2 linked regions of the Frankia alni ACN14a genome follow. The protein of the gene in region 2 interacts with the protein of the main gene of each other region in a pairwise test. Links are inferred from orthologs where the notes say so. Each region holds a gene or a part of one and is shown on either strand. Other genes may lie near its edges. The genes, in order: lpdA and pcrA.

Region 1 (15,156 bases), 2.7 Mb from region 2 along the record:
ACCGACACCCCGCCGCGCGCCGACGCGGACCAGGACGGGGGCCGGCACCGGGACGAACCGCGCCGATAGCGCGACCGCTCACGCCACCACTCACGCCACCGTGCGCCGCGAGCCCTCCCGACCGCCGGCGCCGAGGTTCCAGCTGATGATCCGGCGCGGGTGCACGCGGATGACCTCGGGGCTCAGGTGCGCGGCCGGGGGATCCCAGCCGGTCAGGGCCTCGGCGGTCCCGCGGATCTCCAGGCCGCGCACCGTCCACGGCTCCAGCGAGGCGATGTCGTCGACGACGTACGCCACCTGGCCGTTCGCGGCGATGTTGTGGAACTTGCGGCTGTTGCCGAGGTCGTAGCCGTAGATACTGATCACTCCGGTCGCGTCGTCGACGGCGTGGGCGACCGGGCTGTTCTGCAACGTCCCGTCCGGGGCGAGCGTGGCGAGCCGGCCCAGGCGCTGGGAGTGCAGGTAGTCGAGTTCGGCCGGGGTGAAGACCACAAGGGCTCCCTCTGGCGAGTCCCGGTCTGTCCGGGAGCGACGGCGGGCCGTGACCGGGCGCGGCCGCGGCGGACGGGCGGCGGCGACCACGGGCGGGCCCGTCCGTGATCGACCCTAGAGGCTGAACCCGTGGTGAGGTCAACACTCGGAGTCCCGGCCTGTCTCCAAGATAATCAACGCTGTTGACGAAATGGCGGGCGACGTTAATGATCTTGAAATTCCCGTCGTGCTCCATCACGGCCAGCAGAGGTAACCGGCTGATTGCTCGCCGTCAGGAAAGTGATCTGGCTGACATGGCTAACTGTTCCTACTAGGTTCACGGGCTGGGGGAGTGCGGGCAGCGGGTGCGCAGCGAGGAGGAGCGGACGATGAGCAGACCGTTCGAGGGCGTGAGCGTCGTCGAGATCGCCGGGTGGACGTTCGTGCCGGCCGCGGGCGCGATCCTCGCCGATCTCGGTGCCGACGTCGTCAAGGTCGAACCGCCCACCGGCGACCCGCAGCGCCTGCTGCGCAACCTGCTCAACCAGGACGACAGCGGTCCCAACCCGTTCCTGGAGATCCCCAACCACGGCAAGCGCAGCGTCACCCTCGACCTGACCACCCCCGCCGGCCGGGAGGTGCTGCTGCGCCTCGTCGCCGACGCCGACGTGTTCCTCACCAGCTACCTGCCGGCGTTACGCGCCCGCCTCGGCATCGACGTCGACGACCTGCGGGCGGTGAACCCCCGGCTGGTCTACGTGCGCGGCAGCGGCTGGGGCAGCCGGGGCCCGATGGTCAACACCGGCGGCTACGACTCGGCGGCGGCCTGGTGCAGCTCGGGGACCCTGCACAAGCTCACCGGCGCCGGTGACGACGAACCGGTCGCCCAGCCGGCCGCCTTCTACGACCTGCAGGGCAGCAACACCATCGCCGGCGCCGTCGCGATGGCCCTCTACCGCCGGGAGCGGACGGGCGAGACCGCCGTCGTCGACGTCTCCCTGCTCAACACCGGCATGTGGGCGCTGGGCGCGGACATCGCCGCCGCGCCGTTCTCCGGCGAGGTGCCGCGGGCCGACCGCCGCGCCCCGGGAAACCCGATCGCCAACTACTACCGGACCAAGGACGGACGCTGGATCAACCTGGTCTGCCTGCAGGCCGACCGGTTCTGGGACGAGCTGTGCCTGGTCCTCGACCGTCCCGAGCTCGTCGCCGACCCGCGGTTCCTCGACGCCGCCGCCCGCTTCACCCACAACCGGGCCTGCGTCGAGGTGCTCGACGGCATCTTCGCCGAACGCACCCTCGACGAGTGGCGCGAGACCCTGGCCGGGTTCTCCGGGGTGTGGGCGCCCGCGCTGACGCCCGCCGAGGTTCACGACCACGTGCAGGTCCGGGAGAACGGCTACCTTTCCGAGCTGACCGCCGAGGACGGCACGCCGTTTCGGGTCGTCGCCCCGCCCTACCAGTTCGACGGCGAACCCGCCCGCGCCCGCAGCCGCGCCCCCGAACTCGGGGCCGACACCGCCGAGGTGCTGCGCGGCCTCGGCCTCGACGCCGCCACCGTCGACGACTACCGCGCCCAGGGCGCCTTCGGCTGAGTCCCCGCTGCCCGATCGGGTGACCGCGCCCGGACGGGGCGGGCGTGGCGTCCGGCGGTCCGGCGTCCGGCGGTCAGGCGTCCGGTGGTCAGGCGAACAGGACGCGGGCCACGTGGTCGGTGTCGGCGTACTCCCGGACGGAGACGATGCGGCCGTCGCGGACCTCGAAGATGCCCAGGCACCGGTTGTCGTACGGCGCGCCGCCGGCAGCGGTGCCGCGGGAGATCCAGGTGGCCACGACCCGCGGGCCCTCGGCGAGGACGTCGGTCAGCTCGATGTGCAGCGGCGCGCCGGGCTGCAACCGGCTGCCCATCCCACCGAGGAAGTCGTCGACGATGCGGTCGCGTCCCCGCCACTCACCCGAGATCGGCAGGCTGCCCGGGTAGTGCCAGACGGCGTCCGCGGCGAAGCTGTCACGGATCACCGCGGCGTCGCCGTCGCGGACGGCCTCCACATAGCGGACCACGACCGCGCGTGCATCATCCATGCCGGCCAGCATGCCGCCCGGGCGCCGTCGTCGACCAACAGCCGTCCGTCCGCCTTGACAACCGATGGTGGTCGGCCATGGTGGAGGCCGTGGATCTCGACCTGGGCCAGGCGCGGGCCTTCGTGGCGGCGGCCGAGGAGCTGCACTTCGGCCGGGCCGCCCGGCGGCTGTTCCTCACCCAGCAGGCGCTGTCCAAGCGGATCGCCCGGCTGGAGGACGCGCTCGGCGTCTCGCTGTTCCACCGGTCCGGGCACGCGGTGGAGCTGACCGACGCGGGCCGGCGGTTCCTGGAGCCGGGCCGGGCGGCGCTGCGGGCCGCGGACCGTGCTGTCGCCGCGGCCAGAACGGAGATCCGTCCGCTGCGCGTCGACGTGTGGGGCCACCTCTACGGTCCGATGCGCACCCTGCGGGCAGTCCTCGACGACGCCCCGGCGCTCGGCGTGGAACTCGGCGCCAGCCGCGACCTGCCCACGGCCGTCGACGCGCTGACCCGCGGATCCATCGACCTCGGCTTCGGGCGCGTGCACGCGACCGCCGACCATGCCTTCACCGACCATGCCTTCACCGACGACGCCCTCACCGACCATGCCCCCGGGGAGGACGCCCCCGGGGAGGATGCCCCCGGAGTGGATGCGGGTGCCGGCGGGGAGTTCGCACCGGCTTTCGCCCACCGGCTCGTCCGCCTGGAGCCTCTCGACGTGGTCCTGCACCCCGCCCATCCGCTGGCCGGCGGCGCGCGGGTGCGGCCCGCGGATCTGCGCGGCAGCGTGCTGTGGTGTCCCGCGGCCCTCGACCGGCTCGACTTCCTGCGCCGCTTCGCCGGCAGGTTCGGGATCGCGGCCGAGGCGGCCGCGGTCAACCTCGGCCTCGAACCGCTGCTGGAGCGTCCGCGCGCGGACCCCCGCTACGTCTGCGTGCTGCCCGCGGAGATGGTGCTGCCCGCCGACGCCGGCCTGCGGGGGGTGCGGCTGGTGGAGCCGACCCCGCTGTACGCGTGGTCGCTGCTGTGGCGGGGCGAGCCGTGCGCCGCGGGGCGCAGCCTGCTGCGCGCCTTCGCCGAGACCGCCGCCCGCCGTCGCTGGCTCGAGTACGCTCCCGGCCGCCACTGGCTTCCCGCCGCCGACCACGCGTGGCTCACGGGGTCAGCTGGGCGCCACGGACCGTGACATCACGGGCCGGACCCTCACTCCCCGTGCCGGGATCGGTGGAAGATTTAACGCGGAGGAATCCTGAGTTAATTTTGAGTGAATGCCCGTGTGCAACTCTGAGGCATGCAGACAGGAGCTTGTCCCGACGCCGAAATCGTGGCGATAGCCGCGTCCGTTGACGATATTCCCAGCATGGCGCAGACCGACGCGATGCTGGAAGAACTCCGCCGGCTTCCCCGGAACGCGGAGACGGCCAAGCTGATCGACGATCTGCTGGAGCTCAGATCGCTACTCGGCGCGCGCTGAGCATGCGCGCCGAGTAGCGAAAGGAAAGCTGCGCGACGCGCCGGTTACTGAACGGCGCGCCAGGATTGGTCGGACCGGGTTACCAGATTACTGCTGGGCACCGAACGGCTGGCCCTGGTTCCCCTGGTTTCCGAGGTTGCCCTGGTTACCCTGCTGGCCGCCGCCGAAGCGCTCGCCGGAGCCGCCGATTCCGCCCTGGCCGCCGATTCCGCCCTGGCCGCCACCGACGCCCGCCAGCTCGCGCAGGCGGTTCTCGACGTAGCGCTCGCTGTGGTGCGTCTTGTCGGCAATGCGCGCGACGAGGTCCTCGATGTCGGTCGCGGCGTCGAGATCCGCCGTGCTGACCTGACCGAACTGGTCAAGGATGCGGTAGCGGATCTGCCGCCAGTTCTGGCGCAGCTGCTGCTCCACCTGCTGGCGCTGCTGCTGCTGGTCCTGCTGGGTCATTCTTGTGATCCTTCCGGTCATTATCCGAACGCGCTGAGGGCGCGAGAGGGACGCTACCGCAGCTGGTTCGGCCAGCGCCAAGCCGACGTTGAATGAGAATGTCTGCACCCAGCTCCGGGCATCAGACACCACAATCGGAAGCGTCCCGAATGGGCGTCGGCGGCACAATGTAATACGGAAAAACGAGCCATAAGGAATCGCCGGTCACCCCTTTGTGGTTGTCCTGGCCGCGTCTCATCGGGTGACGCCCCGTCCCGGCCGGTCTCGCCCCGCCCCGGCCACTTAGCGCGGTCGATGCCCTCGTGCCGTGTTCACCCGCTTCCGCGGGTGGGTACACGGGTCCCATGTCGTCGTCATCCCGGTCCGTACCGGCTGCCGAGCGGAGCGCCGCCGCCGGCGGCGACGGCAGCGAGCGGATCTTCCTCGTCGGGCTGATGGGATCGGGCAAGTCGACGGTGGGCCGGGCGCTCGCGGCCCGGCTCGGCCGGCCCTACCTGGACAACGACGCCCTGCTCCAGCAGCGGACCGGACTCGACGCGCCCGCCCTGGCCGACCTGGGCCGCGCGGCCCTGCACGACCAGGAGTCGCGCCAGCTTCACGCCCTGCTCGACACCCCGGCGCCGTATGTCGCCGGGGTCGCGGCCAGCATCGCCGACAACCCCGACGACCTGGGCCGCATCGTCGACGCCGGCCGCGTCGTCTACCTGCGGGCGACCCCGCGGACCCTGGCTCGCCGGGTCGGCCGCGGCCAGGGCCGGCCCTGGCTCGACGGCGACCTGCTGAGCACCCTGAACGAGATGTTCGCCGCCCGCGACGACGTCTACCGCCGCGTCGGGCACGTCGTGGACACCGACGGCCGCGAACCGCACGAGATCGCTGCCGAGCTCGCCCGCCTCGTCGGCGCCGGCTGAACTCCGACGCGCGGACGCGGCGCCGGCTGTGCACGTCGTGCCCGCACCCACCGCGCGGGTTGCGGGTCCGGGCGCCGGGGTGGGACAGCCAGCCGGTCTCGGTCTCGGTCTCGGTTCGGGGTCGGGCTCGGTTCGCGTTCGGGTTCGGTTCTCAGGTCTCGGGCGGGAACCCGGCGGCGGGCAGGCCGAGGGCGCGGATCACCGCGGCGGCGTCCGTCACGCCGGCGGCCTGCTCCGGGCTCAGCGCACCGAGCGGCGAGCCCGCGACCCGCTCCCACACCACGGCCATCGCCTCGAACAGCTCCGACGGCAGGCCCGCGGCGGCCTGGGTCGCGGCGATCTCCCGCATCTCGGTGACGTAGCGGTCCGCCTTGCTCGCCGACAGCGCGAGCCACGATCCGAGCTCGGCGACCTGGGCCGGGAACGTCGGCGCCACGTCGTCGAGCATCGCGTCGAGCACCCCGGCCCGCTGCGCCGCCGCGGTCGCCTGCAGGAAGAGGGCGGCGAGTCCCTTGTAGAGGCTCGCCGTGCTCATCTTCAGCGCGCTCGCGGCACCCACGGGACCCGCCAGGACGCGCGGTTCGAGCCGAGGATGGGCCAGCGCGGCGATCTCACCGGCCCGCGGACCACTCAGGTACAGCCGGGTGCGCGCCCGCGTGGAGGCGGCCCGCGGCGGCGGCCCGGAAATCGACCCATCGACGAGGTCCAGCCCGCCCAGGGCCTGCCCCACCCGCGCGAGCGTCGCCGGGGAGACCGCGTTGAGGTCGGCGACCAGCGGGGTCACCCCCGCCGCGGCGGCCGACCGGCGGATCGCCCCGGCCACGGCGAGGGCCTCGCCCGGCGGCACCACCGACAGCACGACGTCCGCCGCCTCGACCGCCGCGTCGAGAGAGTCGACGAGATCCAGCCCGTCCGCGAGCGCGCGGGTCCGCTGCGAGCGGCCCGCCACGCAGGCCAGGACCCGGGCGCCGCCTTCGGCGTAGCCGCGCCCCAGCGCCGAGCCCATCGCGCCGGGGCTCACAATCGCCACCGCCACCACCCCGGCATCCCCCTTCGCGGCGCCACCCGGGCGGTGTACCCGGCGTCCTGCCGGCAACCCGGGCCCTGACGCACGTGACGTCGGCGACGCAATACGATCCGAAATCGTGACTCGAACACCCTGATCCACGCTGTGTGAACCGCAAGCTGTGACCCGCAAGCTGTGACCCGAAAGCTGTGACCCGAAAACCGTGAACCGAAAGCCGTGAACCGAAAGCCGCGGTCCAGGATCTGTGATCCAGGATAGACGGTCGACCGGGTCGACCTGCCCGCCACCGGCGGGCCCTTCTTGCGGCACGCCCGCGTGCCTGCCCGATCGGATTCGCACGGGGAGTCCGTGTTTGAGGCGTAGCTCCATCGGATGAACCACCATGGTGTGGTGGGCGTGGTCGGGCGTTGGCCGCCGGCAGGGGCGGCGAGCCCGCGGCGACGCTCGTCACCGGCGGGGATGGGCCCCGACGGCGCCGGCGACAGTCGGAGGATCGTGAGAACGGCGGTGCGGAGCAGATGATCAGCGGTCAACCCCATGTGCGCGTCCTTCGCCCGGTCGCCCGCCCGCCGGACCCGTCCTCGGCCGGCTCTCCGCCCGCCATCCACCCGTCCACCAGAGTCCCGTCGGTCAGGATCATCCCTTCGACCCGAACCACGACCCCGCCGTCTCCCACACCCGCCCCACCCCCCGCGACCGCCGACACCCGCGGCGGGTCGCCGGCAGCCCCACCGAACGCGGCGCCACCGAACGCGGCGCCACCGAACGCGGACCCGCCGATCGGGGCCCTACCGAGCGCGGACCCGCCGACCGCGGCCTCGCTGACCGTGGCCGCACCCAGGGTGGATTCGCCGAGTGTGGTCACGCCGAGTGCGGATTCGTGGAACGCGCAATCGCCGCCGCCAGCGGACCGGGCGGAACCGCGGCAGGCCGCGGACCCCCCGGACCGCCCGGACGCGGGGGACAGCGGCGCGCCTGCCAGGACCGCCCGCTCTGCCACCGGGGCGGACCTCGACGGGGATGTGCGGGCCGCGGTTCTGCCGGCGGTGGCAGACCGTTCCGGGGAGGCCGCGGCCGGGACGGCACCGGCAGCAGCGGAAGGCGCGCCAGTCACGTCGGGTGAGGACGCCGAACGCGGGGACGCGGCGGGTGAAGGGGATCGCGCGGTATCGCCCGGGCCACCATCCGAGAATGAGGACGAGGAGGACGGCACCGGCCCGTTGTGGGCCGCGCTGCGCGAGGACCGGTTCGTGCTGTCCCGCTGCCTCGACTGCCGGAGCTGGCTGCCACCGCGCCCGGAACGCTGCCGGCACTGCGCGGGGCCGACCGACTTCGCGCCGGCGGCCGGCACCGGCGTCGTCGAGAGCTACCTCGTCATCCGCCATCCCAGCGTGCCCGCCTTCGCCGGCCGCCCGCCGTACGTCCTCGCGCTGGTCACCCTGGACGAGGGGATCCGGCTGCCCGGCCGGCTCGACGGGGTTGCGCCGGGGGAGGCGAAGGTCGGCCAACCCGTCCGTGCGGCCTTCCACGCCCGCCCCGGCGCGGACACCCCCACCGTCCTCTTCCGCCCGCGCCGACCGGCGGCCACCGGGGCTCGTTAGTCCGAGCATCTTCCTGTGATCAAGTTGGCGGAGTGCGGAAGGCCCGCGTCGGCCGCTGTCGCCTATCCGGAGGGATAAATCGGACACCGATGCCCTCTGGACAGCCGGCATGCCGCGCTCGGCGGGACGCGGCACCAGGGCCTCTCCCCTGACGGCGAGCGGTCCACGCGGTCACCAGGGACAGGTGCCACCCTTCTCGCTCAGGAACAGGCCTGAACCTTCCTCGTGGCGGGCGAGCACCTGGGCGGCGATGCGGGCGCCGCCCTCGTCGGCGGTGTCGTGGCCGGTGTGGCCGTTGAGGTCGGTGGAGCAGAAGCCGGGGGACAGGGCGTTCGCGGTGATGCCGTCGGCGCGCAGGTGACGCGCGTCGACGAGGGTGATCGCGTTGAGGCGGTCGGCGTCTCCGCCGAGCCGCCGCCACCGCTGCGCTGAGGGACCGGCCGGATCAGAAGTTGATCATGTGGCCGGCGAGGCCGTGCAGCGCCTCCTTGACCGATTCGCCGAGCGTCGGGTGGGCGTGGACGTTGCGGGCGAGCTCGGCGACGGTGAGGTCCCAGCGCTGGGCGAGGGTGAGCTCGGGCAGCAGCTCGGTGACGTCCGGGCCGATGAGGTGCGCGCCGAGCAGCTCGCCGTACTTCGCGTCGCTGAGGATCTTCACGAAGCCGGCGGTCTCGCCGAGGCCGTGCGCCTTGCCGTTGGCCGAGAACGGGAACTTGGCGACCTTCACGTCGTAGCCGGCGTCGCGGGCCTGCGCCTCGGTGTAGCCGAAGCTGGCGACCTGCGGCTGGCAGTACGTCGCCCGCGGGATCATCACGTAGTCCAGCGGGTAGGTCTCGGCGTCGCCGATCGTCTCCGCGGCGATGATGCCCATGGCCTCGGCGGCGTGGGCGAGCATGAGCTTGGCCGTCACGTCGCCGATGGCGAAGATGTGCGGGACGTTGGTGCGGCAGTAGCCGTCGACGTCGATGGCGCCGCGCTCGGTCAGCGCCACGCCGGTGTTCTCCAGCCCGTAGCCGGTGACGTTCGGCCCGAAGCCGATCGCCTGGAGCACCTTCTCCGTCTCCAGCACCTTCGACACGCCGTCGGAGCCGGTCACGGTGACCTTCACCGTGTCGCCGGAGTCGTCGATCGAGTCGACCCGGGTCGAGGTCAGGATCGTGATGCCGGCCTTCTTGTAGTGCTTGGCGAGTTCGGCGGAGACCTCGGCGTCCTCCAGCGGCACCACCCGGTCGAGGAACTCGACGATCGTGACGTCGACGCCGTAGTTGCGCAGCACATAGCCGAACTCGACGCCGATCGCCCCGGCGCCCGCGATGACGATGCTGCGCGGCAGTTCGGAGCTGAGGATCTGCTGCTCGTAGGTGACCACCCGCTCGGACAGCGACGTGCCCGGCAGCAGTCGCGGCGTGGCGCCGGCGGCGATGATGACGTGGTCGAAGGTCACCGTGCTGGTCGCGCCGTCCGCGCCGGTGACCGACAGGGTGTGGTCGTCGACGAACGTGCCGCGCCCGGAGTACTCGGTGATGTTGTTCTTCTTCATCAGGAAGTGGACGCCCTTGACCCGGCCGTCCGCGACCTTCCGGCTGCGTTGGAACGCCGCGCCGTAGTCGACCGTGATCGATCCGTCGACGGAGATGCCGAACGTCTTGGCCTCGTGGGTGAGGGTGTGCACGAGCTCGGCGTTGCGCAGCAGCGCCTTCGACGGGATGCAGCCCACGTTCAGGCACACCCCGCCCCAGTACCGCTCCTCGACCACGGCCGTGGTCAGACCGAGCTGGGCGGCCCGGATCGCGGCCACATACCCGCCCGGACCCGCACCGAGCACCACTACGTCGAAATGTTCGCTCACAAGGGCAGCGTAACGATGCCGGCCGGCCCCCGGATTCCCGCCCACCCGGCGTTCGGTCACACCCGTCGGCCGCCCGGGTCAGCCATCCTCGGCGGCTCGTCCGGGAAGCGCGAGGGCGGGCAGCAGCCCGACCAGGATGCTGGCGATCAGCAGCCAGAACGTGTGCGCGAAGGCGACGTGGGTCGGCGCCCCGGGGGAGCCGAGCTGGCCGGCGAGGAGCGTCGTGACTCCGGCGACGCCGAGAGCGCCGCCGAGCTGGATCAGGATCCGGCTCGCCCCGCTGGCGTGGCCGATCTCGTGGCGGCTCAGGCCGTGGTAGGCCGCTGCGAGGGTGAGGACCGTGACGATGCCGATTCCCGCGCCGCGCACGAGCAGGCCGGCCGCGAGCAGTACTGCGTCGGCCGGCCCGTCGGTGACGCCGAAGGGAAGGGTGCCGGCGGCGGCCAGGGCGAGCCCGGCCAGCACCACTGTCCGGGTACCCAGCCGCGAGGTCAGTCGCCTGCTGGCGGAACGGGCGGCGAACGCGCCGACTCCCTGCAGGGCGAGCACCGTGCCGGTGGCGAGTGGGAAGTAGCCGACGACCTGGAGGTAGCGCGGCCATCCAGACCTGGCGTCCGCCGCAGCGGCGCACGGCCCAGCCGGTGCCGGGGATGGCGACGGCGGCGGCCATCGCGTAGCCCGTCACTACCCAGCCGATGGTCGTGACCGACACGTCGAAGGCGGTGGCGAGGCGATCGAGGGCGACGTTGACGATGGTGCTGTCGAGCAGCGGCAGCACGGCGCCGAGCAGCAGTGCGGCGACCAGGCGACTGTCGGCCTTCCCCGGCTCCGCCGTCACCAGCGGCGGGCTGGCCTGCTGGACCATGGCGACTCCCCGCGACGTGTCTGCACGTTCGGGCGTGCAAATCGCACGCTTCGAGGGGAGGCTAGCCGATTCCCGTGCGACTTGCACGCTAACCTGGGCGAGTGGAGACGGAACGCGGAGAACGCCTCGAGGCAGCCCTCGGTGAGCTGCTCCAGCGGCGGACGAGGCTCGGGTTGTATGCCGACCTCGTCGCCGGGATCGGCCGCGGGCTCGACATCTCGTCGTATCCGCTGCTCAGCGGACTGGCCAGGATGGGCCCGGCGAACGCGGTGCAGCTCGGTCGGGAGATCGGCCTGGACCGGTCGGGTACCAGCAGGTATGCCAGCCGGCTGGAGGCCGGGGGCCTGCTGCGGCGCAGTCCCGACCCGGACGCGCGCGGCACCCTGCTCAGCCTCACCGAGGACGGCGAGGAGGTGGTCGGCCTGCTGCGCCGGCGTCTCGCCGAGCTGCTCGGCCGCCGCCTGGTCGGCTGGTCGGCGCCCGAGGCCGAGGCCTTCGTCGCCGGGTTGGAGCGCTTCGTCTGGGAGCTGCGCGACGAGCTCGGATGAGTGGGTCGCCGCCGTGTGCGCGGGTGGATCAGGCGCTGAGCAGCTTCTCGGTGATCTGGTGGAGGCGGGCCGCGTCATCGCGGTCGAAGTACGGGGTGTCCACGTCGAGGCGCCTGCCCTCCACGAAGGCGCTCAGGGGCTCGGCCGGGGGACGGTCGAGGCAGGGCAGAATCTGGTCGATGCTCTGGGCCACCGACTTGCCGGACACCTTCAGCCCGGCGACCTGCGCGGCGGTGACCCGGTCGTACTCCCCGGCGAAGCTGGTCGACACGACGCCCGGATGGAACAGGATGTACCTGATCCGGCTGTCCGGGTGCACGGTGGCGAATCCGGCGCCCAGCAGGTCGTTGAGCCGACCGCCGTGGCCCAGTGCCCCCGTTCCGAGGTAGTGCCGGCGCAGCTGCAGGTCGTCCCACTGGACCGGTCCCGTTCCCCCCGGCCCCGCGACGTTGAGGACGATCGGTGTCTCGGCGCGTTCCTGCGACGCCGCCAGCCCGTGGCTGAGCAGGAAGCGGCTCAGGTAGAACAGCGCGAAATTGCTTTCCAGGCCCTCGGGCGTCTCCGTGCGCACCGACCGGTGGTAGCGCGCACCCAGCACCAGGACGTCGACAGCGGGGAAGACCCGACCGATCTCCTCGAGCAGCCGGGTGTTCTCGCTGATCAGACTCAGATCCGCCCGCACGAAGTGGGCCCGGTCGCCGGCGCCGAGCTCGCGTGCGGCGTCGAGGAACCGCTGACCCTTCTCGGCGCTCTGGCCCACGACGAGCACGGCGTGGCCACGGTGGAGATGGACGTCCGCCAGGGCCCGACCGATGCCGTCGGTTCCGCCGGTGATCACCATCGTCCTCATCGCGTCCCCTCTCCGGCTGCGCCCATCGCCTTCCCGACAATTTTGATGAATAAAAGCATCCCGGCCCGACGTCGTGCAACCGTGCCGGTCATCGGACCGCGCAACCGTGGACGACGCGCAGGTCAGGCCGGGGACGACCCGCCGCCGGCACCGTCGATCACGCCCTGGCGCATGTGGGTCTGGACCTGCAGCAGGACCCGCGCCGCCTGGTCGAGGTCGACCGTCCCGGTCTGGGCGAAGACCTCGCCGAGCAGCTCGCGGCGGGCCAGTCGTACCCGGCGCACCACCTCGCGCCCCTTCGCGGTGATGATGATCACGGCCACCCGGCGGTCCTGCGCGTCGGCGAGCCGCTCCACCAGGTGGTCGCGGCGCAGCGCGCGCAGCTGGAGCGAGACGGTGGAGATGTCGATGTGCAGGCACGAGGCGATGTCCGAGACCCGCATGGGCCCGGCGGCGTCGAAGTGCTCCAGCAGCCGCAGCTCGCTGGCGGACAGCTCGCAGCCGGACCGCCGCGTCACCTGCAGCCGGATGTGCCTGCTCTCGCTCCAGCGCACCAGGGCCGACAGCGCCACCTCGAGGCGGGCCAACGGCGAGTCGCCGGCCTCGTCGTGCCCGGAGGGGGTCGCCGGGGCTGCGTCCATCCCGCCACGCTACCGGCACCGCGAGGGTGGCTCGTCCCACCTCGCCTTCTCACGGCGCATCCGCACGGCGCCTCTCACTGTGCATCCGCACGGCGCCTCTCACGGCGCCTCTCACGGCGCATCCGCACGACGCACCATGGCCACGCACCATCGCGACGCATCTTCACGACGGCCACCTCGCAAGGGTCCGGGTATCCCCCGATCGCACCGGCCAGGAATGGGCACGCGTCTATCGAGGGAATTCGTGTAACCCCGGTCGCGGTAGCACCGTAGCCCATTCGTGTTGATGTCCCGGCCCGGTGTCGGTACCGTTCCGGACCCGCGCCCACCTGCATTTATCGTGCTGGTCGTGCCCTCCGGCGGGATCGTTCTCGCCCATCCTGCCCATCCGTGTGGAGACGTACGACACAAGGCTGGATGGGCTGATCGGCCCGCGGATAAACAGGTACATGGGTACAGGTATCCACGACGCATCCGTGCGTCGATCTGCTAACATTGTTGATCGCGTTGTCAAGGCCTGCACCCAATGCCCGGCGACGGGCTGGGGGCGCGCCTGATGACCCTCCTCGACACGGTCTCGAAGACCGGCTACAACCGGGCGTTCGCCCGCCCGCTGACCGCGGGGGACCGCGCCTATCTTGCCTTCCACCGGCTCAATCCCGGTGAATACCAGGATGTCGGCGCGGTGCTGTTCCTCGACGGGCCGGTGGAGCTGACGGACCTGCGGGCCCACGTCGCCGAACGGCTGCGGGCACCACGGGCGCGGATGCTGACCGACCGGTTGGAGACGGTCACGGTCCGCCCGGCCGACCGCCGCTCCACGGTGCACGAGACCCACTGGGTCAGCGACCCGGAGATGAAGGTCGACGAGCGCGTCGTCGCCATGGAGCTGCCGAGTGCCGCGGAGGTCGCCGGCCTGCTCGGCGGCGACGCGATCGGTGACCGGCGCATCCGTGCCGCCATCGACGCGATCGCCAGGCGTCCCGTCGACACCAGCGCCCAGCCGTGGATGCTCTATCTGCTGTGCGAGCGGGGGACCGCGGGCGCCGTGGTCGTCTACCGGACCAGCCACATCGCCCAGGACGGCGCGGCCCTCTACCGGTCGCTGCACCTGCTGTTCGGTGGCGAGGACGAGCCCGACCTGGGACTGCCCGCGTCGATTCCCCGTCCGCAGGCCGGCGACTACCTGCGTTTCGTCAGCCGGGGTCTGAGCTGCCTGTCGCCGACGCGCGTCCTGGACGCCTGGGGCGGTCAGCCGGTGGGTCCGGCGCGCCACACCTGGATCACCACCGAGCTCGGGCCGATGCGGGACGTCGCCCGCCGGCACGACGCCTCGGTCAACGACGTTTACCTGGCCGCCCTCGCCGGGGCGGTGCGATCGTGGTCGCTGCCGGAGTGGCGGGAGGACTCCCGGCCCGTCCACGCGCTGATGCCCGTCAGTATCCGCATCGCCGCCGACCAGAACGTGCTGTCGAACTACACCTCGGGAGTGCGGATCGCGCTGCCGTGCGGAGAACCGGAGCCGGCCCGGCGGCTGGCCCGTATCGCCAAGGTGACCCGTCGACTCAAGGAGGGCGGGATGGGCGTGGTGGAGCATCACCACTTCCCCGCCGTGGCGGCGCGGGCCACCCCCCGCATGCTGTCGTATGCGGCGAGCTTCGGGGGTCGCACCCGGGAGCTGGCCATGGTGGCGACCAACGCCCGCACGATCCGCGGGCCGCTGGCCGTCGCCGGACGCACGGTCACCGACCTGATCGGCACGGGGCCGCTGCTCGTCGGACGCCAGCACCTGTCGGTGGCGCTGTTCGGTCTTGGGGACCGCATCGGGATCACGTTCGCGGCCAGCGACAGTGTGCCGAACCACGAGCGTCTCGCCCAGTTGTGGCTGGCGGAGCTCACCGAGCTCGGCCGATCGACGCCGCCCGGCGGCGTGCGGGTGCCGGTTCAGCGCGACGCGGGGCCGCGGGCCCGGTAGGTCTGGTGTGTGTGGCCCGCATCCCCGCCGCCGGGATGCGGGCGCTTCCTGGGGCGGGCGTGCGCGGCGTGTCGGCACATGCCCGCCCCTGGAAGCGAGGGCGGCGCGACGGCGGCCGACGCGCCCGGGCCGCTACGCGGACCCGGCCCTCCCGGGAGATGCCAGGGCCGCGCCCGGCAGCCCGGACCGGTCCGCGCCGCCGGCACGGGTCGGCTCGTCGGGGTACGGCTCGCCGCCGTTCTCACCCTTCTCACCCTTCTCACCGGCCGCGGCGTCGACGTCGGCGTCGGCGGCGTCGGGGGCGGCGGTGAGCGGAGCGGCGATGTCCTCCAGGGAACGGCCGGCCGCGTCCACGCCGAACAGCAGCTCGGCGACACCGCCGACCGCCATCACCGCCGCGCCGACGAGGAAACCGACCATCACCGGCCCGGTGCG
Region 2 (15,438 bases):
CGTCGAGGCTGACCTTGCCGTCGAGCGCGACGACGCGACCGTCAGCGGTGAGGATGAGCGGGTTCACCTCGACCAGGGTGGCGTCCGACTTCACGAAGACGGTCCACAGCTTCGCCAGCAGCTCGGCGGCCCCGTCCAGCGCGGTCTCGGGCAGCTTGGCGGCAACCGCGATCTCGCGGGCCTTCGCCGCGTCGACGCCGGTCAGCGGGTCGATCGCGATGCGGGCCAGCGCGTCCGGGTTGGTCGCGGCCACCTCCTCGATCTCCATGCCGCCCTCGCGGGAGGCCATGGCGAGGAAGGTCCGGTTCGCCCGGTCCAGCAGGAAGGAGGCGTAGTACTCCTCCGCGATGTTGCTGGCCTCCTCGACGAGCACCGAGTGGACCGTGTGGCCCTTGATGTCCATCCCGAGGATCGCCGTCGCCTTCGCGAAGGCGTCATCCGGCCCGTCGGCCACCTTGACACCGCCGGCCTTGCCTCGGCCGCCGGCCTTGACCTGCGCCTTGACGACCACCTTGCCACCGAGCTCGGTGGCGATCGCGCGCGCCTCCTCAGGGGTGGTCGCCGTCTTCCCGGTGGGCACCGGAACGCCATGTTCGGCGAACAGCTTCTTCGCCTGGTATTCGAAGAGATCCACGGTCCGTCCAGTCGGATGCGGTCGTACGGGTTGGGTTACGTAGGGGGGCACAGAACGCCTGCGAGCCTACTGACGAGGCGGTTACGGCGCGCGTCACGCGGAGTGCCCCCGTGCGCGGCCGGCGGCGGCGACAAGCCGGGTGGCACCGGGTCCGGCCGGGGCCGTCGATGGTGCCATCGCCCGGGCTCGGCTGGCCGGGTGCCCACGTCAGGCCCATCGATACAGGACAAATGAGGTGCACATCGCGCCCCGAGCGGCACCCGCACGTCGCGCGGGGACGGATCATGCGTACGAGAAAAGACGCTGAGCGTGACCACCGCACGCGGCACCGCGAGCTGCCGTGGCCGAGGTCACGGAGTTGACCATCGGATATATGTCAGAAATCACACGGGAACAACACCGATCGTGGTCGACCTTCTGGCCGCTCCGGCCGGATCGGCGCGGAATTCACCGCAGCGCGAGGACGATCAGCAGACTGACGACCGTCAGCCCGATTCCGGTCCAACCCAGCGCGATCCCGACGGCGGCGAGCCGTCGCCCCCGCTGGTTGTGCCGACGGATCTGGGCCTGGGCCATCGAGCCGACCACGATCGCGGCGACGCTGCCCACCCCGAACAGCCAACCCAGGGCCAGGACAACCGACAGCAACGCCCGACCGTTGAGCCCGTGCTCCACCGGGGTGGTGGGCGGAAACCGGCGAGCGTCCGAGCCCTCCCCGCCCCCACCACCCACCGCCACGGGAATACGGTGCCCGCGGCCACCCGACGCCGCGGCGATCCCGCCCGGCGCCGCCGCGGCCGACCGGCGCGGCGGTGAGGCAGGCAGCGGCGCTGGTGTCGGGCGAGTCGGCGCCCGACTCGACGACGGGCTCGACGACACCCGGCGCGACAACGGCGGGGCCGACGACGAGGGGGCCGACGACGACGCCGCACTCGCGGGCCTGATCCACACCTGGAACTCCGACGGATCCGGCGGCCGCGCCGGCGGGGTCGGGTCCGGCGGCCGGATGGTGTCCTCCGCCTGGTCCGTCCGGGATCGCGGGCGGGTCTCGCCCGCGGCGTGCGGGTCAGGCGGAGGTTCGCGCCGGGGCCGGACGGGCGCCCGCGAATCGGGTTCGTCCATGTCGTAGGTCCAGGGCGAGACGACCGGTTGGGATCCGGCGGGCGGGGAGGCCCCGGGGGGAACCCTGGCGGCCGAAGGCCTCGGGGCCGGCGGCGTGGACGGCGGCGGCGCGGACGGCGGTAGCGGCGCGGGCGGCAACGGGGTCAGACGGGAGGCCGGCAGCGGCGGTGGCGGCGGGATCGTCGGCGGCGGCGAGACGGCGGGCCGGAACGCGGACGCGGGGGGCGGCGGGCCGACCGGCCAGGGGCCGGAGGCGGGCGGCGGCCCCTGGACGGAGGGCGACCAGCCACCCGCGGCGGACGGCCGCCCGCCACCCGACGGGGCGGGGTCGGACCGTCCGTCCCCCTCGGGGCCGTCGGCGGCCCGCGCGCGGTCCGCGCCGGACCACTCGCCGGCGGGCAGGACGGTGAGACCGTCGCTCGCTGCCCGGGCCGTGCCGGTCCAGGTCCGTTCGAGGAAGTCACCCGCGACGGCGTCGGCCTCGGTCACCCCCTGGACCTCCCGGCCGACCAGTGAGGCGAGCAGGGCGGAGGCGGTCGGCCGCTGTCGGGGGATCTTGGACAGGGCCCCGGCGACCGACGTGAGCAGGTAGGCGGGCAGGGCGTCGAGGTCCGGCGTGTCCCGCTGTACGCGCAGGGCGAGCTTGTCCGGCGTCTCGGCGTGGAAGGGGTGGCGGCCGGTCGCGGCGTACGTCACGCAGCTCGCCCACGCGAAGATGTCCGCCGACGAGTCCGACGCGTCCCCGCGCATCTGCTCGGGTGACATCCAGGCCAGAGTCCCGATCACGTGCCCGGTGCGGGTCAGCGTGCTGCTGTCGCTGATGTGGGCGACACCGAAATCGATCACTTTCGGCCCGTCCCACGCCAGCAGGATGTTCGACGGCTTCAGATCGCGGTGCACGACGCCCGCGGCATGGATGGCGACCAGCGCGTCGGCCAGCCCGACCGCGAGGCCGCGGACGAGATGGTTCTCCAACCGGCCCCGAGCCCGGACCGCCTCGGCCAGGCTGATGCCCTCGACGTACTCGGTGACCATCCACGGCGCCGGGGCTTCGGTGTCGGCGTCGAGCACGGCGGCGACCGCATTGCCCCGCACCCGCAGCGCCGCGTGCACCTCGCGCTCGAACCTGCTGCGGAACTCGACGTCCTCGGCGAGCTCCTCGGCAGCCACCTTCACCGCGACCGGATGTTGTTCCGGGGTGAAGCCGAGATAGACGGTCCCCATCCCCCCGGCGCCGATGCGGTTCTGCAGACGGTACGGGCCGATCTGGCGGGGGTCGTCCTCCAGCAGCGGTGTGAGCATCCCTCTCCTCACTCCACTGATCTCGCGGGAACTGATCTCGCGGGTGTGGTGCGGGCACCCACCCACTCAGGGGGCTGTGAACGAAAGGGTATGTCGCTGACTGCCGTGAAGCAGACTGCACGGTAGGTCACAAATGTCCCTTCCCTTCCGGCGTCGGGAGACATCCGAGCATCGCTCGGGGTGCCGCCGGTGAGCGTCCCGGTGCGGCGTGTCCTGCAACACCGCCGCCGTCCGGGCCATCGACACGGCCGCTGTCGGCCCCAAGATGCGGACATGGACAGTGACAGCCGACCGGGGCGGCAGACGTCCGCCGACTGGCGGACGGACCTGCTCGCCGGCATCACCTTGAGGCCGTCGGCCGCCCCCGCGGTCAACCGTCTCGGCTGGCCGGACTACGACGGACGGCCGGCGCTTAGGTGGGGTGCCGGCCTGATCGCGGGAGTGCCGGCGGTCGCGGCGGTCTGGGACTTCGCCGTCCACGGCGGCAGCTTCGGCGAGGCGGACGCCGCCGGCTTCGCCGAGGCGGCGGCCGCAGCGGTCGCGAGCCGCCGGCCGCTGGTGTCGTTCCTGCGCAGCGGCGGTACCCGGTTGCAGGAGGGTGTCGCCGGACTCGTCGGACTGCCCCGCGCCGCCCTCGCCCTCGCGGCCCTCGACGCGGCCGGGGTCGGCCACGTGGCCGTCGCCGACCAGCCGACGACCGGTGGGGTCTGGGTCACCATCGGCTCGCGCTGCGACCTGCGCTGCGCCGTCGCCGGGGCGACGGTCGGCTTCGCCGGTCCCCGCGTGGTCGCGGCGACGACCGGGACGCCGCCGCCCGCCGGCAGCCACACGGCGGCGTCCGCCTTCGCCGCCGGCCTCGTCGACGCCGCGCCCGCACCCGACAGCGTCGCGGACTGGCTACGCCGGGCGTTGCGCGCGCTGACCCCGCCGGGCCCGATCGAACCGGTGGCCCGGGCGAGGCCGCCGATGCCGCCGGGCCCGCCGGCACCGGGGAGGCCGCCGGTACGCACGGCCCGGACCGATCTGCCGGTGGGTTTCGACAAGGTGGCCGCCCGTTCCGGCTGGGAGCAGGTGATGGCCGCCCGGACCGCGCAGCGGGCGGACGGTGCGACGGTGCTGCGCGCCCTGCTGCCCGACGGGGTCGATCTCGTCGGGCCCGATCCGCTGGTCGGTGCCCGCCTGGGTGCCCTGCTTGACGCCGGTGCCGGCGCAGGGGCCGGGGCCGGTGCCGGTGCGGGGGCCGGTGCCGGTGCCGGCGCCAGGGCCGGTGCCGGTGCAGGGGCCGCGCCGCACGGCGGTGGCGGGATGCGCGCGGTGGTCGTCGCGGTCGGGGCCCGACGCGGCAGCGCGCCGGGCCCGGCGGGGTACCGGCTGCTTGCCCGGGCCGCCCGGCTGGCCGGCAAGCTCGGGGTCGGGCTGGTCACGCTCGTCGACACACCGGGCGCGGCCGGCGGCGCGCACGCCGAGACCGCCGGGATCGCCGCGGCGATCGGGGATGCGATGGCGGCGGTCCTGGCCTGCCCCTCCCCGACCGTGTCGGTGGTGCTCGGCGAGGGCGGGTCGGGCGGCGCCCTCGCCGCAGCGGTCACCGATATGGTGATTATGACTCCGGAAAGTTACTTCACCGCGCTCTCCCCGGAGGGCGCCGCGACGACCCTGCGCATCCCGGTCGAGCAGGCGGCGGACCGGGCGGGGCTGCGTCCCACGGATCTGTACCGACTCGGTTTCGCCGACTGCCTGCTGCCCGCGACGACCGCGGACCAGGTGGCGCAGGCGGCCGCGGGGCTGCTCGCCGAGGTCTCCTGGCAGGACCCGGCGCAGCGGCGGGAACGCCGCCAGCAGCGCTGGTCGACAGAACTACGTGACAGTCTGTAATCTCTTTGCGTTTCTCGATCCGATCCCGACGAGGTCGGGCGAACACGCACGGGTCCACCCGGCAACAGCGTGACGCCTCGACGGCGCGACGAAGGAAGGTGATCGGCCATCGGCGAGCCGGTACCACCAGCACCCCGACAGGCACCGACCCGCCGCGCGCTCGTCGCGGGGCTGCGCGCCACCGGGGACAACGCCCGCGGACTCGCCGTCGAGACCGCCTGGGTCGCCGCCCACCTGGCCCTCTATCCGGCGAGCGCGCTGCGCCGCCAGCCGGAGCGGGACGACGAACCGTACTCTCTCGACGGTCTGCCGCCGCTGCAGCGCGGCCTGCTGGTGCGCGCGCCCGCCGCGGCCGGGACGCCGATCCTGCTGGTCCACGGGCTGGTCGACAACCGGTCGATCTTCACCCGCCTGCACCATCAGCTACGCCGCCGGGGCTTTCGCCGGGTGCGGGCGGTCGAGCTGCCTCTGTGGACCACCACCGTCGAGGACGGCGCCCGGGTGCTCGCCGCCGCGGTGACGGCCGCGGCGGGCGACGGCGGCCACGTGCATGTCGTCGCCCACTCCCTGGGCGGCCTCGTCGCCCGCTACCACGTCCAGCGGCTGGGCGGTGACCGGCAGGTCGACACTCTGATCACCCTCGCCACCCCGCACGGCGGCACCCGCCTGGCCGAGCTGGTACCCCGGGCGCTGCCGTATCCCCTGCTCGCCCAGTTACGGCCGGGCTCGCCGCTGCTGGTCGAGCTCGGCCGCCCGGCGCCGGGATGCCGGACGCGGTTCGTCGCGGTCGCCGCCGGGCGGGACACGGTGGTCCGCCCGGCCCAGGCCGCGATCGACCATCCGGACCTGGACGCGGTGAACGTCACCGTCCCCGGGCTCGGTCATCACTCGCTGGCGTTCAACGGGGCGGTGACGCGCCGGGTTGCGGGCTGGCTGGCAGGGACGACGGCGCCGGAGCAGTCAGAGCTGCTCGACCAGGGCTCGGAGCTTCCCGACCAGGGGTCCGAGCTGCGTGCGCGGGACTCAGAGCTTCTCGACCGGGGCGTAGCGCAGCAGCAGGCGCTTGGTCCCGGCGTCCGCACCGAAGTCGATCGTCGCCTCGGCCGAATCCCCCACCCCACCGGTGGCGACGACGACTCCGAGGCCGAAGCTGTCGTGGGTCACCCGGTCGCCCTGGCGCAGCTCCAGCACGGGCCGCGCCGAGGGACGGCCGCGGCCGGCGAACGGTGAGTTCGGCAGCGGCTTGCGGGCCGGCGCGCTCCCGCCGCCCGCCCGGCCGGCGCCCTGCCCCGCCGAGCCCGACCCGAACCCGCCCGACCCGAACCCGCCCGGCCCGGACCCTCCGGAGCCGCCCCAGGGGCGCGCAGCCGGCTCCGGCGCCGCCTCGACGAGACGACGCCAGTCGACCAGCGCGTCGGGCACCTCACCGAGGAACCTCGACGGCGGGTTGTACGCCGGCTGGCCCCAGGCACTGCGGACGACCGAGCGGGTCAGGTACAGCCGGGAGCGGGCCCGGGTGACTCCCACGTAGGCCAGGCGGCGCTCCTCTTCCAACTGGGTGGGGTCGCCCAGGGTCCGCAGATGCGGGAAGACGCCGTCCTCCAGGCCAGTGAGGAAGACGACGGGGAACTCCAGGCCCTTGGCGCTGTGCAGGGTCATGAGGGTGACGACGCCGTCGGAGCCGTCATCGGTGGGAACCTGGTCGGCGTCGGCGACCAGTGAGACCTGTTCGAGGAACTCGGCGAGAGTGCCCTGCGGGTTGCGCTCGGTGAACTCCTGGACGACGCCGACCAGCTCCTGCAGGTTCTCCACCCGGCCCTGGGCCTCGACCGTGTCCTCCGCAAGAAGCTCGGACAGGTAGCCGGTGCGTTCGAGGACAGCCTCGACGACGGCGACCGGTCCGTCCGCCTCGATCGCGCGCAGCTCGGCGAGCAACGCCGCGAACTCGCGCACCGCCTTCGCCGAGCGGGTGGCGATCCCCGGCACCTCGCCGACCCGCTCCAGCGCCGCGGCGAACCCGATCCGCTCGACTTCGGCGAAGCCGGCGAGCGCCGCCTCGGCCCGGTCCCCGATGCCGCGCCGCGGCACGTTGAGGATGCGGCGCAGGTTCACCGTGTCGTTCGGGTTGGCCAGCACCCGCAGGTAGGCGAGCAGATCGCGGATCTCGCGGCGCTCGTAGAAGCGCACCCCGCCGACGACCCGGTAGGGCAGCCCGACCCGGACGAAGATCTCCTCGAAGACGCGGCTCTGCGCGTTGGTCCGGTAGAACACCGCGACGTCCGCGGGCCGGGCCAGCCCCGCGTCGGTGAGCCGGTCGACCTCCTCGGCGACGAAGGCGGCCTCGTCGTGCTCGTTGTCCGCGACGAATCCGACGATCTTCTCCCCGTCGCCCGCGTCGGACCACAGCCGCTTCGCCTTGCGCTGGTTGTTGCGCGCGATCACCGCGTTCGCGGCGGACAGGATGGTCTGGGTGGAACGGTAGTTCTGCTCCAGCAGGATCACCGCGGCGTCGGGGAAGTCCTCCTCGAACTCCACGATGTTGCGGATGTTCGCCCCGCGGAAGGCGTAGATCGACTGGTCGGCGTCACCGACGACGCAGAGCTCGGCGGGCGGCACGGCGCCCGACGCCCACGTGACGGTCGACACCGCCGCGTCCGCCGCCGCCCCCGGCCCTGGCACGTCGGCGTCGGCGTCGGCGTGCGCGGGCTGGCCGACGAGTTCCCGCACGAGGACGTACTGGGCGTGGTTGGTGTCCTGGTACTCGTCCACCAGCACGTGCCGGAACCTGCGCCGGTAGTGCTCGGCGACGTCGGGGAACGCCTGGAGCAGGTTGACCGTCATCATGATCAGGTCGTCGAAGTCGAGCGCGTTGGCCTGGGCCAGCCGCTGCTGGTAGGCGGCGTACACCTCGGCGAGGGTGCGCTCCTGGTGACTGCTCGCCCGGTCCCGGGCGGCCTCCCAGTCGATCAGCTCGTTCTTCAGGTTGCTGATCTGCGCGGCCAGCCCGCGCGCCGGGTGCCGCTTCGGGTCGAGGTCGAGATCCCGGGTGACCAGCGTGATCAGCCGCTGCGCGTCCGCGGCGTCGTAGATGGAGAAGGAGGACCCGTAGCCGAGCCGCTTCGCCTCCGACCGCAGGATGCGCACGCAGGCCGAGTGGAACGTGCTGACCCACATCGCCCGCGCCCGCGGGCCCACCAGCGCGCCGACCCGCTCCCGCATCTCGGCTGCGGCCTTGTTCGTGAACGTGATCGCCAGAATCTCCCCGGGCCGCACGCCCCGGGCCGCCAGCAGGTAGGCGATGCGATGGGCCAGCACCCGGGTCTTGCCCGAGCCCGCGCCCGCCACGACCAGCAGCGGCGCGCCGATGTGCACCACGGCGGCACGCTGCTGCGGATTGAGCCCGTCGAGCAGGCCCTCGGCATCGAGCCTGGGTGCCCCGCCGCCTGCGTCGCCGCCCGCGGACGGGGCGAGCACCGCCGGGCCGAACAGGTCGTAGGGCACGCCACCGCCGACGCCCGCGGCCGACTCGCCGAAGGCACGGGGGGACTCACCGAACAGAGTGCTCATCAGACCTCGATCGTACGTTCGACGCCGGACTGGTCGGAGCCGGGCTCGCCGGGGAGGCGCCGCCTCCCGGCCGGACCGGCGGCGGCCTGCCGCGGAGCGGCCCGCCGTGAAGCGCCACGCGCCCGCGACGTCGCCGACCCACGTGTCGCCACCTTATGGTCACCTCGGCCGCCCACCGCCCGGCGGGCCGCCTCAGGCCGTGGTCCGCAGTTCGCCGACGTCGTCGGTCGCGACCGCCGCGAGCGACTTGACCCGGCTGGCCACCCCGGGATCGATGTTGCCCCCCGACAGGATCGCCACCGTCGGCCCCTGCACGAGGCGGCCGTGGCGCAGCAGCGCGGCGACCGGCGCGGCTCCGGCCGGCTCCACCGCGAGACCGGCGCGGCGCAGCAGCACCATCGCCTCCCAGAAGGCGGCCTCGTCCACGGTCACCACCTCGTCGACCAGCCTGGTGGCCAGCGCGAAGGTCAGCGCACCCGGTTCGCTCACCGCCATGCCGTCGGCGATCGTGCGGGGCCGCGCCGCCGGTCGGGGCAGCACCGGCCGCCCGGACAGCCGGCTGCCCGGGATGGTGGGAACGCCCCGGCCGCGCGCCGCGGCGCCCGGCAGATCGGCACCCACCACCGCGGTGAGCCGCCGACCGGCTCGCAGCGAGGCGGCGAAGGCGGGGGCCAGCACCGACTGCACCCCGATCACGCGCACGCCGGGCCGGCGCGCTCGCAGCGCCGCGGCGACCCCGCTGACGAGCCCGCCGCCGCCCACACCGACCAGGACGGTCCCCAGGTCCGGCACCTGGTCGAGCAGCTCGAGACCGATCGTGCCCTGCCCGGCCACCACGGCCAAATCGTCGAAGGGATGCACGAGCAGGCGCCCGCCGCGGGCGGCGAAGTCGGCGGCCGCGGCGAGGGCGGCCTCCACCCCTCCGGGCACCTCCTCGACCCGCGCGCCCCACCGGCGGGTCCGGGCGACCTTGACGGGGTTCGCCCCCGCCGGTACGAAGATCGTCGCCGGGACGCCGAAGGTGGCCGCCGCGAACGCCACCCCCTGGGCGTGGTTCCCGGCGCTGGCCGCGACGACTCCCCGGGCTCGCGCCGCCGGGTCCGCGGTCGCCACCCGGTGGTAGGCGCCACGCAGCTTGAACGAGCCGGTGTGCTGCTCGTGCTCGCACTTGAACCACACGGGTGTGCCGAGCGCGGCCGACAGGCCGGGATCAGGCACGACCCGAGTCCGCCGCGCCACGCCGTCGAGCACCCCGGCCGCCGCCTCGATGGCTTCGACACGCAGATCCGCGTCGACACGCTGATCCGCTTCGGCACACAGGTCCGCCTCGACGCCCGGGTCGGCCTCGACGCCCGGGTCGGCCTCGACATCCGGGTCGGCCTCGCCGGGCCCAGGGTCCCCGCTCCCGGGCGTCGGTTGGTCGTCGTCTGCGGCTGGTGCGGTCATGATGCCTCTCCCGGCGGCTGTGCGGCCACCTCGCCGTGACCGCGGCAACAAAAAAGCCCCCCGCCGAGAGGGCGGAAGGGCTGGCGCGCGGACCCGGAGCTCGGGTGCGCGCCTAAGTAATGGCCATCTCGTGCACGGTCACAGGTTCAGCGTGCTCCGGACTTGCCCGGACGTCAAACCGGCAGGCGCCCGGCGGCGGTCAGGACCGCCGGGCGCCTGCCGCCGACGGGCGTTCGGGCCTACTCCCACTCGATGGTGCCCGGGGGCTTCGAGGTGATGTCGTAGACGACCCGGTTGACCTGTCCCACCTCGTTGACGATCCGGTTGGAGATCCGTTCGAGCAGCCCGTAGGGCAGCCGCGCCCAGTCGGCGGTCATCGCGTCCTCGCTGGTGACCGCGCGCAGCACCACCGGGTGCCCGTACGTGCGCTCGTCGCCCTGCACGCCGACCGACCGCACGTCCGCGAGCAGCACCGCGAAGACCTGCCAGATCTCCCGGTCCAGGCCGGCCCGGCGGATCTCGTCGCGGACCACCTCGTCGGCCGCCCGGACCACGTCGAGCCGCTCGGGGGTGACCTCACCGATGATGCGGACGGCGAGTCCAGGGCCGGGGAACGGCTGGCGCCAGACGATCTCCTCGGGCAGGCCGAGCTCCTCACCGAGGCGGCGCACCTCGTCCTTGAACAGGGTGCGCAACGGCTCGACCAGGCCGAACCGCAGGTCCTCCGGCAGGCCGCCGACGTTGTGGTGCGACTTGATCTTCGCCGCGGTCGGGGAACCGGACTCGATCACGTCGGGGTACAGCGTCCCCTGCACGAGGTGCTCGATCGTCGCACCCTCGGCCTCGGCGCGGGCCTCCAGCTCGCGGGCCGACTCCTCGAAGACCCGGATGAACTCCCGTCCGATGATCTTCCGCTTGTGCTCCGGGTCGGTCACGCCCGCCAGCGCCGCGGCGAACCGGTCGGCCGCCTTCACGTGGACGAGATCGACGCCGGTGGAGGCGACGAAGTCCCGCTCGACCTGCTCGGCCTCACCCGCCCGCAGCAGGCCATGGTCAACGAAAACGCAGGTCAGGGCATCACCGACAGCACGGTGCACGAGCGCCGCGGCGACCGCGGAGTCCACCCCGCCGGACAGCCCGCAGATCAGCCGGCCCGAGCCGACCTGGGCGCGCACCGCCGCCACCGCCTCGTCGACGATGTTCACCATGGTCCAGGTCGGCCGGCAGCCCGCACCCACCAGCAGGAAGTGCCGCAGCACGTCGAGCCCGCGCTCGCTGTGCACCACCTCCGGATGGAACTGGACGCCGTAGAGGCGGCGGGTCGGATCCTCGAAGGCGGCGACGGGGGTCGACGGGGTGGACGCCGTCACCCGGAAGCCGGGCGGGGCCGCGGTCACGGAGTCGCCGTGCGACATCCACACCTGCTGGGCGACCGGCAGGCCGTCGAACAGGACGCCCGGCCCGGTCACCGACAGGCGAGTCGCTCCGTACTCTGCCGTTCCAGTCCGGGCGACCGAGCCGGCCAGCGCCTGGGCCATCACCTGGTGGCCGTAGCAGATGCCGAGAATAGGCAGCCCGGTCTCGAACAACGCAGGGTCGACCCGAGGCGCTCCCGGCGAGTACACCGACTTCGGCCCACCGGAAAGGATCAGTGCGGACGGTCTGCGGGCGAGGATCTCGTCCACGGGCATGTCCCACGGCACGATCTCCGAGTACACATGGCATTCCCGGACCCGTCGGGCGATCAGTTGGGCGTACTGCGCGCCGAAATCGATCACCAACACCGTGTCGTAGCCGGGATGCCCCGGCGCACCGGCGCCCGCGGGCGTGCCGGGCCTGGCCACCGGCGCCGTCGGGGCGCCCCCCGCCGGGCCCACGGCCCCCGGTCTCACATCGTGACCAGCATCGCTGCGCTGCAACTCGCTCACCCCGCAAGCCTACGGACCCTGCGGCACCTGTGGGCCAGGCCTACTCGGGCGACCTTCCGGGCCCGGCCGCCGCCCATCGGCGCCCGTTCACGGGAACCGGCGGCGCATCGCGGCGCCCCCGAAGACCCGTAACGGCGGATGTCGCAGATGCCTGCTTTGCACCTTCAGTGCCACTCACCGGGACAACCGCTACGTCACGATGGGCGTACGTTGTCGGGCTTCGCGACGGTTACGCAGACGGTGACTCCGTGCGCCGTGACCACAACTGGCGTGCGGCCACCAAGGCGCTTACGGTAGGCGCCTTTCGGATGCCGACTTCGTACCGCTATGGTGCCTGGCAAGGGACATCAGGGCCCGATACCGAGCCATCCTGGTACGACGTGTTCCGGGAGGCTGGCGGAGAGGTTGCGAAGGTACGTGCGCAGACAACCGATGGCCAGCAGCACGGGCATCGCCGCAGATCCGGAGCCGACCTCGGCGCCGGGTTTGCCCGTGGACACCGAAGACGGCGGGCAGCGCGACGATCGCCCAGCGGCGCCACCGGACCCCGCGGGGTCCGGTCTGGTGCGCCTTCGTCGCGCCGCCAGCAACCCCACCAACTGGCGGGTCCGCACCAAGCTGATCGCGATTCTGGCCGTGCCGGTCATCGCGATCCTGGTCTACTCCTCCATCGAGGCCAGCACGGTGTTGACCAGCACCCGTGACGTCAACCGGATCTCGGATCTCACCGAGATCGGCCGGTCCGCGTCGACGCTCGCCCATGCCCTGCAGACGGAACGGACGTACAGCACCGGCTTCGTGGCGAGCGGCCCGGTCGGTTCCCGCGACGACGCCGCCGTCCCGCCCCGCCAGGCGGCGGTGAACGATGCCTACCAGGCCTACAAGGCGGTGGCCAACGGACGGCGCGGTTCCTTCGGCGGCGAGGTCCGGCGGGCCCTCGACGACGTCCAGACCCGGATGGACTCGCTGCCCGCGAAGCGGCAGACGATCCAAAGAGTTGTCGACCCGAAAGCCGTCCAGACGGCCTTTCAGCCGATCATCGACTCGCTGATCAACCTGGTCCAGCTCATCCCGCAGGGAAATGACGACCAGCAGCTCGACGACGGCGTCAATACGGCCTACTTCCTCATGTCGGGGACGGAACTCCTCGCGCAGCAGCAGGCCCTCGTCTACGGCCTGCTTCCACGCGGCAGCAACCAGGTCTTCACCGAAGGTGACTATCGCGAGTTCCTGTCGGCCGAGACGCAGCGGTCACGGGAACGCGACGACCTCGAAAACGTCGCCGGGCCAGCCCAGCAGGCCATCTACAACCCGACAATCGACACCGAAAACAATGGCGACATCCGCAACACCCAGAATTACGTCGAGGAGGTCCTGGACGCGCCCATCGGCCAGCCCCTGACCGTCGTCGAGTCGGAGAAGTGGAACCGGGCGACCCAGGAGACCATCGACACCAGCACCGACGCCACGGACAAACTCCTGGGTCTCGTGGACGACCGGGTCGACACCCTGCGCGGCAACATCCAGCACCGGGCCCTGCTGTCCGGTCTGCTCATCGTGCTCATCCTCGCCGCCGCCCTGCTGTCCGCGCTCGTCGTGGCGCGGTCGCTGGTCCGGCCGCTGCTTGCGCTGCGGACCGCGGCGCTCGACATCGCCGACCGCCGGCTGCCGGAGGCCGTCCGCCGCCTGCGTGACTCCACCGACCAGGACATCGACGACTCGATCGAACCGGTCGGTATCAACACCGACGAGGAGGTCGGTGAAGTTGCCCGGGCCTTCGACGAGGTCCACCGTGAGGCGATCCGGCTGGCCTCCGAGCAGGCGTCGCTGCGAAACAACGTCAACGCGATGTTCGTGAACCTCTCCCGCCGCAGCCAGGGGCTGGTCGAGCGCCAGCTCCGCCTGATCGACGACCTGGAGAACCGCGAGCAGGACCCCGACCAGCTCTCCAACCTCTTCAAGCTGGACCACCTCGCCACCCGAATGCGGCGGAACAACGAGAGCCTGCTGGTCCTCGCCGGCACGGACACCGCCCGCCGCTGGACGCACCCCGTGCCGCTCAACGAGGTGGTCCTGGCCGCCATCTCCGAGGTGGAGCAGTACACCCGGGTGAAGCAGACCTCGGCCGCGCCGGTGTCCATCGCCGGCAACGGTGTCAGCGACGTCGTCCACCTCGTCGCCGAGCTGCTGGAGAACGCCACCTCGTACTCGCCGCCGGTCACCGAGGTGCTCGTGACCAGCCATTCCCTCGGCCCCGGCGCCGGCGCGATGATCGAGATCGAGGACCAGGGCATCGGCATGCCGGCCAAGGAGCTCGAGCGGGTCAACGAGCGGCTGGCCAATCCCCCGGTCGTTGACGTGTCGGTGTCGCGCACGATGGGACTGTTCGCCGTCGGCCGGCTGGCCGGCCGGCACGGCATCCGCGTCCAGCTGCGGGAGTCGGCGTCGGGCGGTATCACCGCCGTCGTCCGGCTGCCCGCGAAGCTGGTCACCGGCGACAGCGCCGCCGGCGCCCTGCCCGGCCGTCCCCCGGCCCTGAACCGGCCCGCGACCGCCCCGGCGATCGGCGGCGGACGGCCCGCGGAACGCACCGAGCGGCCGAGTAACGGCGTGGCGCCCGACCGCGCGAACGGGGCCCCGACCCCGGCGGGTACCGGCGCGAGCAACGGGGTGAGCAACGGGCACCGGCCCGAGTCGGAGCCCGCGACGCGGGAGAACATCTTCGACGACTCCAGTGGTCCGCGGCGCTTCCCCAACACCGGTCCGTTTCCGCTGACCGGCCCGCTGGCCGCGCAGCTCGGCTCCGACCGGACCGGCCCGATGCCCACCGCGGACCGGCGCGACTTCGGTCTGGAGGAGTTCTCCCCCGGCCTGGACGGCCGCAACGACCGGGACAGCGAGACCGGCGGCACGGCGTCCACCCCGTCGACCGCGCCACGTGAGGGCGACGGGGGCACCGCACGACGGGCCGCGCAGTTCCCGAGCACCGGCCCGCAGGACCGGGCGCCCGACGGCCCCGCCGACGACGACCGCGGCCCGCGGGACTTCGACAGCCAGGAGATCGACCTCGACGTCCGGCCCGGCCACGACAGCGGGCCACGGGGCCGCACGGGCACGCCACCCGGCGGTGCCGCCGGCGGCACCGCTCCCCGCGGCGCGTCACCCGGCGGGGTCACCCCCGACACCGAGGCCATCGACCGGCGCGGGCCGGCCGCCCGCCGCGAGCAGCCCGCACCGGACGTCACGAGCCCCGTGTCGTTCGGGGACAACCGTTGGCCGACCCGCCCCCGGCCCACGGACGCCGAGCCCGCCACGGGCGAGCAGCCCGAGGCGACGCCGAAGCTGCCCGTGCGGGAGCGCCCGAACCTCCGGGACCGCGCCGACCACGAGGCACCCAGGCATCCGGTCGAGCCGGTCGCCCCGCGGCCGGGCGACGTGTTCGCCCGCGCGGACGACCGGCCCGAACCACAGGCGCGGCCACGCCCCGAGCCCGCCACCGGATCGCCGTCACCGGCCGGCCCGCCGTCACCGGCCGGCCTGCGGCCGCCGATCCGCCCGCAGGCG

Evidence for each region.
Region 1: the proteins of pcrA (region 2) and lpdA interact in binary tests that used the Escherichia coli proteins (3 or more experiments, as listed by UniProt). The link is inferred for Frankia alni ACN14a from one-to-one orthologs.

The regions. Positions count from the first base shown.
Region 1 is NC_008278.1:3,892,284-3,907,439, forward strand. What follows is about bases 7,641-10,479. They hold lpdA (dihydrolipoyl dehydrogenase), read right to left. Parts: upstream 9,843-10,479; coding sequence 8,439-9,842; downstream 7,641-8,438. Other genes in these bases: FRAAL_RS15755 (Zn-ribbon domain-containing OB-fold protein), read left to right, coding at 7,641-7,993; FRAAL_RS33075 (hypothetical protein), read left to right, coding at 8,219-8,425. In the rest of the region: FRAAL_RS15705 (hypothetical protein), read left to right, coding at 1-69; FRAAL_RS15710 (PPOX class F420-dependent oxidoreductase), read right to left, coding at 91-492; FRAAL_RS15715 (CaiB/BaiF CoA transferase family protein), read left to right, coding at 861-2,066; FRAAL_RS15720 (nuclear transport factor 2 family protein), read right to left, coding at 2,155-2,553; FRAAL_RS15725 (LysR family transcriptional regulator), read left to right, coding at 2,631-3,719; FRAAL_RS36115 (hypothetical protein), read left to right, coding at 3,825-4,007; FRAAL_RS15735 (hypothetical protein), read right to left, coding at 4,095-4,454; FRAAL_RS15740 (shikimate kinase), read left to right, coding at 4,799-5,365; FRAAL_RS15745 (NAD(P)-dependent oxidoreductase), read right to left, coding at 5,517-6,395; FRAAL_RS33555 (hypothetical protein), read right to left, coding at 6,922-7,257; more of FRAAL_RS15755, read left to right, coding at 7,439-7,640; FRAAL_RS15775 (MarR family winged helix-turn-helix transcriptional regulator), read left to right, coding at 10,809-11,255; FRAAL_RS15780 (SDR family NAD(P)-dependent oxidoreductase), read right to left, coding at 11,284-12,105; FRAAL_RS15785 (MarR family winged helix-turn-helix transcriptional regulator), read right to left, coding at 12,228-12,746; FRAAL_RS15790 (WS/DGAT domain-containing protein), read left to right, coding at 13,303-14,721; FRAAL_RS15795 (MFS transporter), read right to left, coding at 14,854-15,156. UniProt on the Escherichia coli protein: Lipoamide dehydrogenase is a component of the glycine cleavage system as well as of the alpha-ketoacid dehydrogenase complexes.
Region 2 is NC_008278.1:1,215,096-1,230,533, reverse strand. Bases 5,729-8,849 are described here. They hold pcrA (DNA helicase PcrA), read right to left. Parts: upstream 8,501-8,849; coding sequence 5,957-8,500; downstream 5,729-5,956. Other genes in these bases: FRAAL_RS05015 (threonine ammonia-lyase), read right to left, coding at 8,693-8,849. In the rest of the region: sucC (ADP-forming succinate--CoA ligase subunit beta), read right to left, coding at 1-634; FRAAL_RS05035 (protein kinase domain-containing protein), read right to left, coding at 1,082-3,058; FRAAL_RS05030 (carboxyl transferase domain-containing protein), read left to right, coding at 3,332-4,933; more of FRAAL_RS05015, read right to left, coding at 8,850-9,946; guaA (glutamine-hydrolyzing GMP synthase), read right to left, coding at 10,186-11,790; FRAAL_RS05005 (sensor histidine kinase), read left to right, coding at 12,307-15,438. UniProt on the Escherichia coli protein: A helicase with DNA-dependent ATPase activity. Unwinds DNA duplexes with 3'-5' polarity. Translocates on single-stranded DNA with 3'-5' polarity. Initiates unwinding more efficiently from a nicked substrate than double-stranded DNA.